Regions from separate parts of the Streptomyces sp. NPDC052701 genome, predicted to be linked through region 1. Evidence: riboswitches for the same ligand, from Rfam matches in the RefSeq annotation. Region 1 holds a riboswitch; the other holds the start of a gene.
What was found. Region 1 has a riboswitch for S-adenosylmethionine ahead of thrC (threonine synthase). Riboswitches for the same ligand answer to the same signal wherever they lie in the genome.
Positions count from the first base shown of each region.

Region 2: it holds a riboswitch for S-adenosylmethionine, as region 1 does, so the genes downstream of both, AB0L29_RS06445 (aminotransferase class V-fold PLP-dependent enzyme) here and thrC (threonine synthase) in region 1, are expected to answer to the same signal.

Region 1 is NZ_JBFATO010000002.1:124,557-127,950, reverse strand. Features, by position in the region: gene AB0L29_RS03660 (MoaD/ThiS family protein) at 169-444, opposite strand; gene thrC (threonine synthase) at 441-1,730, opposite strand; SAM riboswitch class I at 1,749-1,917, opposite strand; gene AB0L29_RS03650 (glucosyl-3-phosphoglycerate synthase) at 2,075-3,019, shown strand; gene AB0L29_RS03645 (trehalose-6-phosphate synthase) at 3,092-3,394, shown strand, end outside.
Region 2 is NZ_JBFATO010000003.1:311,809-315,202, reverse strand. Features, by position in the region: gene AB0L29_RS06455 (cytochrome bc complex cytochrome b subunit) at 1-42, shown strand, start outside; gene trpD (anthranilate phosphoribosyltransferase) at 164-1,228, shown strand; SAM riboswitch class IV at 1,313-1,429, shown strand; gene AB0L29_RS06445 (aminotransferase class V-fold PLP-dependent enzyme) at 1,595-3,001, shown strand; gene AB0L29_RS06440 (Lrp/AsnC ligand binding domain-containing protein) at 3,169-3,394, opposite strand, start outside.

The sequences.
Region 1 (3,394 bases):
TCGGGCGCGCGGCAGGAATTCGAAGTTCCCGATCAAGGGACCGGCATCGTGTTCCCCAACTGTACCGCGCTCAATCACACTGAATTGCCCCCTCCGCTTCTCTCGCGGAGGGGGCAATTCAGTGAACTCTCGGTGACGTCGCTTACCGAAGGTAACGAGCAGTCCCGGTCAGCCTCCGGCGACCGCCGGGATGATGGACACGCCGGCGCCGTCCGGGACGGCCGTCTCCAGGCCCTGCTCGAAGCGGACGTCGTCGTCGTCGACGTACACGTTGACGAAGCGGCGCAGCCTGCCCTGGTCGTCCAGGACCCGGGCGGCGATGCCCGTGTGGTTCTTCTCCAGGTCCGAGATGACCTCGGCCAGGGTCGCGCCCTCGGCGGTCACCTCGGCCCGGCCGCCGGTGTAGGTGCGCAGGATGGTGGGGATGCGGACGGTCACGCTCATGCGAGGCCAGCCTCTCGGAAGGAGTCCAGGGTCGGGCGGATGGTGGCGGTCAGGCCGGTGCCGGCCACCGCGTCGAGGGTCTTCAGGCCGTCGCCGGTGTTCAGCACGACGGTCGTCTTCGTCGGGTCGAGGACGCCGTCCTCGATCAGCTTGCGCGTCACGCCGACCGTCACGCCGCCCGCCGTCTCGGCGAAGATGCCCTCGGTCCGGGCCAGCAGCCTGATCGCGTCCACCACCTGCTCGTCCGTCACGTCCTCCACGGCACCGCCGGTGCGGCGCGCGATGTCCAGGACGTAGGGGCCGTCCGCCGGGTTGCCGATGGCCAGGGACTTGGCGATGGTGTTCGGCTTCTGGGGACGCACCACGTCGTGGCCCGCCTTGAAGGCGGCGGAGACCGGCGAGCAGCCCTCGGCCTGCGCGCCGAAGATCCTGTACGGCCGGTCCTCGACCAGCCCGAGTGCGATGAGCTCCCGCAGCCCCTTGTCGATCTTGGTGAGCTGCGAGCCGGAGGCGATCGGCACGACGATCTGGTCCGGCAGCCGCCAGCCGAGCTGCTCGCAGATCTCGTACGCCAGGGTCTTGGAGCCCTCCGCGTAGTAGGGCCGCAGGTTGACGTTGACGAAGCCCCAGCCCTCGCCGGCCGGGTCGCCGATCAGTTCGGAGCAGAAGCGGTTGACGTCGTCGTAGGTGCCCTCGATGCCGACCAGCTCGCCGCCGTAGACGGCGGCCATGACGACCTTGCCCTGCTCCAGGTCGTGCGGGATGAACACGCAGGAGCGCAGGCCGGCGCGGGCGGCGGCGGCGCCGACGGCGCCGGCCAGGTTGCCGGTGGAGGAGCAGGACAGGGTGGTGAAGCCGAAGGCGCGGGCGGCTTCCAGGGCCTGGGCGACGACGCGGTCCTTGAAGGAGTGCGTCGGGTTGCCGGAGTCGTCCTTCACGTAGAGCCCGCCGGTCACGCCGAGCTCGCGCGCCAGGTTGTCGGCCTTGACCAGCTTGGTCCAGCCGGGGTTGAGGTTGGGCTTGCCGGCCACGTCGGCCGGGACCGGCAGCAGCGGCGCGTAGCGCCAGATGTTCGCGGGGCCCGCCTCGATCCGCCTGCGCAGTTCCTCGGGCCGGTGGGCGGAGAAGTCGTAGGCGATCTCCAGCGGGCCGAAACACTCCTCGCACGCGAAGACCGGGCCGAGGGGGACGCGGTGGCCGCATTCGCGGCAGGACAGCGCCGCGGCGGGGCCCAGGTCGACGGAGGCGGCGGAATCGGTGGTGCTTGCAACGGTCTGCACAGCCATGTGAGGCGAGGCCCTTTCTCCTCATCTTCCTCACGACGCATCTCGTCGTGAGACGGATTTGGCACCTTCCCTAGCCGGGAGCCTCGCCGAGCGGTCCGCCGTGCGCGCACAGCGGCCGGAACGAGAACCGGCTGGAGGGTTGCCGGGGCTTCATCGGGCCGTGTCCCTCTGCCCCTCTGGATGAGCTGTATGTGGTTGTGAAACGGCGGTGACCCCCGACATGCGATGGTCATCCGCGTTGTCCAAGACTGTAACCGACGGCCAGGACAGTTGAGATAGTCGTCCGAACCGCGAGATGGATCACACGAAGATCCCGTGATCCGAACAGTGAGGAGCCGCAGACCGTGCTGGAAGAAGTCGAGCGCTGGCTGAGCACCCGCTCCTGGTCCGTCACCGACCGGCCGCTCCACCAGATCCTCGCCGCGAAACGCGCCACGGGCCAGTCGGTCAGCGTCGTGCTGCCCGCGCTCAACGAGGAGGAGACGGTCGGCGACATCGTCGCCGCCATCCGTCACGACCTCGTGCAGCAGGTCCCGCTCGTCGACGAGCTCGTCGTGGTCGACTCGGGGTCCACGGACCGCACGTCCGAGGTGGCCGCCGCCGCGGGCGCGACGGTGGTGCACCGGGACGCGATCCTGCCGCGCCTGCCGGCGGTCCCCGGCAAGGGGGAGGTGCTGTGGCGCTCCCTGCTGGCCACGACCGGGGACGTCGTCTGCTTCGTCGACGCCGACCTGAGGGAGTTCTCCTCCGACTTCGTCTCCGGGATCGTGGGCCCGCTGCTCACCGACCCGGACGTCGACCTGGTGAAGGCCATGTACGACCGCCCGCTGGGCGGCGCGGCCGGGCAGGGCGGCCGGGTCACCGAGCTGATGGCCCGGCCGCTGCTGAACATGCACTGGCCGCAGCTGGCCGGCTTCGTGCAGCCGCTCGGCGGCGAGTACGCGGCCCGCCGCTCCCTGCTGGAACGGCTGCCGTTCCCCGTCGGCTACGGCGTGGAGCTCGGCATGCTGGTCGACGCCCTGCACCTGGTGGGCCTGGACGCCCTCGCCCAGGTCGACGTGGGCGTGCGCAGGCACCGGCACCAGGACGGGCAGGCGCTCGGCCGGATGGCCGCCGCGATCTACCGCACGGCCCAGCTCCGCCTCGCCCGGGGCCACCTGATCCGGCCCTCCCTCACCCAGTTCGAGCGGGGCGAGGACGGTTTTGAGCCGAGGACCTACTCCGTGGACACCGAGGAGCGGCCGCCGATGGCGGAGATAGCCGAGTACCGGGCGCGCAGGGCCGCCTGACCGGATGTGTTTCCGGTCGCGTACGGCCGGTCCGTACGTTTGAGCGGGCGGGGCGTGGCTAGGTTGAGGCGTATGGCTTCAACGTACGGTGCTGCGCAGGTACTGGTGGCCTCCAACCGTGGCCCGGTCTCCTACGAGGTGCGCGAGGACGGTTCGCTGCACCCCAGGCGGGGCGGCGGGGGGCTGGTGTCCGGGCTGTCGGCGATCGGCCCGGACGCGGGCGCGCTGTGGGTGTGCTCGGCGCTGTCCGACGGCGACCGGGAGGCGGTCCGGCGGGGCGTGGGCGAGGACGGCGTGCGGATGCTGGACGTCCCCGCCGACGTGCACGCCGACGCGTACAACGGCATCGCCAACTCCGTGCTGTGGTTCGTGCAC
Region 2 (3,394 bases), on a different contig from region 1:
GAGGAGTACAGGGAGATCACGAGCGGCCACGGCCACCACTGATCGCTGCGTTCGCCACGCCACGGTCGAAGGGCCCCGTCCGGTGTTCGGACGGGGCCCTTCGCCGTGTCCGGGCTGGATAGGGTGGGATCCACCACCGACGTACGACGACCAGGAGCGGCTGATGAGCGCTGTGACCCCCGCTGGAGGCGACAACGCGGCGGGCCGCACCTGGCCCGCCCTGCTGAACGGCCTGCTGGACGGCCGTGACCTGTCCGCGGACGACACCGCCTGGGCGATGGACCTGATCATGCGGGGCGAGGCGACCGACGCGCAGATCGCCGGGTTCGCGGTGGCGCTGCGGGCCAAGGGCGAGACGGTGGAGGAGATCTCCGGCCTGGTCCGCACGATGTACGAGCACGCCAACGTGATCGAGGTGCCGGGCGACACGGTCGACATCGTCGGCACCGGCGGCGACGGCGCGAGGACCGTCAACATCTCCACCATGTCGGCGATCGTCGTCGCCGGCACCGGCGCGAAGGTCGTCAAGCACGGCAACCGGGCCGCCTCGTCGGCGTCCGGCGCCTCGGACGTGCTGGAGAAGCTCGGGGTCAACCTGGAACTGACGCCGAAGCGGGTGGCCGAGGTCGCCGAGGAGGCCGGGATCACCTTCTGCTTCGCGGTGCGGTTCCACCCGGCGCTGCGCCACGTGGCGGCGGCACGGGGCCAGCTGGGCATCCGGACCACCTTCAACTTCCTCGGTCCGCTCACCAACCCGGCCAGGGTGAAGGCCCAGGCGGTGGGCGTCGCCGACCCGCGCATGGCGCCCATCGTCGCCGGCGTGTTCGCCGAGCGCGGCAACTCCTCCCTGGTGTTCCGGGGCGACGACGGCCTCGACGAGCTGACGACGACCTCGACGTCCCGGGTGTGGGTCGTCCGGGACGGCGAGGTGACCGAGGAGACCTTCGACCCGCGGGACGCCGGCCTCGGCCTGGTGCCCGTGGAGGCCCTGCGGGGCGCCGACGCCTCCCACAACGCGGAGGTGGCGCGGCGCCTGCTGGACGGCGAGACCGGTCCGGTCCGCGACGCCGTCCTGCTGAACTCGGCGGCCGCCCTGGTGGCGTTGCGGCCGACCCGGGCGCCGCTGGTGGAGCAGATCCGGGCCGGGATGCAGGAGGCGGCGGAGGCGATCGACTCGGGGGCGGCGAAGCGGACCCTGGAGCGCTGGGTGGCCGCCAGCAACGCCTGAACCCGCGGGAGCCGACGCGGGGCGCGGTCCGGTATCCGGACCGCGCCCTTGCGCGTCGGTGATCGTGTGGCAAGATGCTCACCAGGTCATGAGCGACAGCCATGAGGCCCCGGCCGGCTGTCCGGCAACCCTCCGTCCGTGGCGGGGTGCCCCGGGTGAAGACCAGGCCGCAGGCAGCGAGGTCTGCGGCAAGCGCGGACCCCTCGCGAAACCAGGGGTCCTGGTCGTTCGAGGGAGTCTCTCCGTGAGCAAGCGAATGCGTTAGGGCCGCAGAGCCCCGCCTCCGCATCCCCTTTCACCTTCTCCCACGCTCGAGCCGTGCGCGCTCGCGTGGTGAGTTCCGCCTGCCTGTACGGGAGTTCAGCCATGTCCGTCCTCACCGCTGCCGCCGACCAGTCCGTCCGTGCCCCGCTGCCCGTTCTGGGCCGGGACGTGACCGTGCCCCTCGTGACCGGCGGCGAGGTCGCCTACGCGGCGCTCGACTACGCCGCCAGCGCCCCGGCGCTGCAGCGGGTCTGGGACGACGTCGCCGCCTACGCGCCGTACTACGGCAGCGTCCACCGCGGTGCCGGGTACCTCTCCCAGCTGTCCACGGAGCTCTTCGAGAACGCGCGCGGGACCGTCGCCGGGTTCCTCGACTGCCGGGAGGAGGACCAGGTGGTCTTCACCCGTTCGACCACCGACTCGCTCAACCTCCTCGCCGCCGCCCTGCCCGGCGGCTGCCAGGTCTTCGTCTTCGAGACCGAGCACCACGCCGCGCTGCTGCCCTGGCGGGGCGCCCGCGTCACCTGCCTGGACGCCCCGGACAGCCCGCGGCGGGCCGTCGAGATCCTGGAGCGCGCCCTCGCCGGCCGCGCCCCCTCCCCGGGCTCCCGGCCCCGCCCGGGCGGGGAGGGCCCCGACGGCCCGGCCCTCGTCTGCGTCACCGGCGCCTCGAACGTCACCGGCGAGCTGTGGCCCGTGCGGGAGCTCGCGGCGGTCGCCCACGCGCACGGCGCGCGGATCGTGCTCGACGCGGCGCAGCTGGCCCCGCACCACCCGGTGAGCGTGCGCGACCTGGACGTCGACTGGGTCGCCTTCTCCGGGCACAAGCTGTACGCCCCGTTCGGCTCCGGCGTCCTGGCCGGCCGCGCGGACTGGCTGCGGGAGGCCGAGCCGTACCTCGCGGGCGGCGGCGCCAGCCGCAAGGTCACCCGGCGCGCGGACGGGGGCGTGGACGTCGAGTGGCACGAGACGGCGGCGCGGCACGAGGCCGGATCACCCAACGTCATCGGCGCCTACGCCATCGCCTCCGCCTGCAAGGCGCTCACCGAGGCCGGTTTCGACGCCCTGGTCGCCCGTGAGCAGCACCTGGTCCGCACGGTGCGCGAGGGGCTCGCCGACGTGCCCGAGGTGCGGATCCTGTCCCTCTTCGGCGACGACGCCCCGCGCGTCGGGGTGATCTCCTTCGTCGTCGAGGGCTGGAACAGCTCCCACTTCGCCGCCGCGCTCTCCGCCGAGTACGGCATCGGCGTGCGGGACGGGCTGTTCTGCGCCCATCCGCTGGTGCGCACCCTGCTCGGCGGCGACCCGCAGGCGCAGGGCGAGTGCGGGGCGCCCGAGGCGGCGCCCGGCGAGAGGGCCCTGAACGCGATCCGGGTCAGCTTCGGCGCGGGGACGCCGGACGAGCACGTGGAGCGGTTCGTGCGGGCCGTGAAGGAGCTCGTGCGGGACGGCGCCCGGTGGAGCTACCGCACGCAGGACGGGCGGTGCGTGCCGGACACCTCCGCCTGAACGGCGGCTCCGGTGAACGGCGGCTCCGGCCGCCCGAGCCCGAGCCGGCGGCGGGGCCCGCGCCCGGGGCGATCACCCGCGGGGCGCGGGACGGTCTCGCCGCCCGGCGGGGACCCGGGCGGCGTGGCGGCGGGGAGGACCGGAGCGTGGCGGCGTCCGCCCGGCCGTCAGTTGTCCAGCCCGATCGCGAACGCCGCCTCCAGGTCGTGCTGCGAGTACGTGCGGAACGCCACGTGGGTGTCCGTCCCCTCCACCCCCGGGATCTTGCTGATGCGGCCCGGGATGACCTCGGCGAGGTCCTCGTGCCGCTTCACCCGCACCATCGCGATCAGGTCGTACGTCCCCGTGACGGAGAAGACCTCGCTGACGCTGTCCAGCGAAGCGATCTGCTCC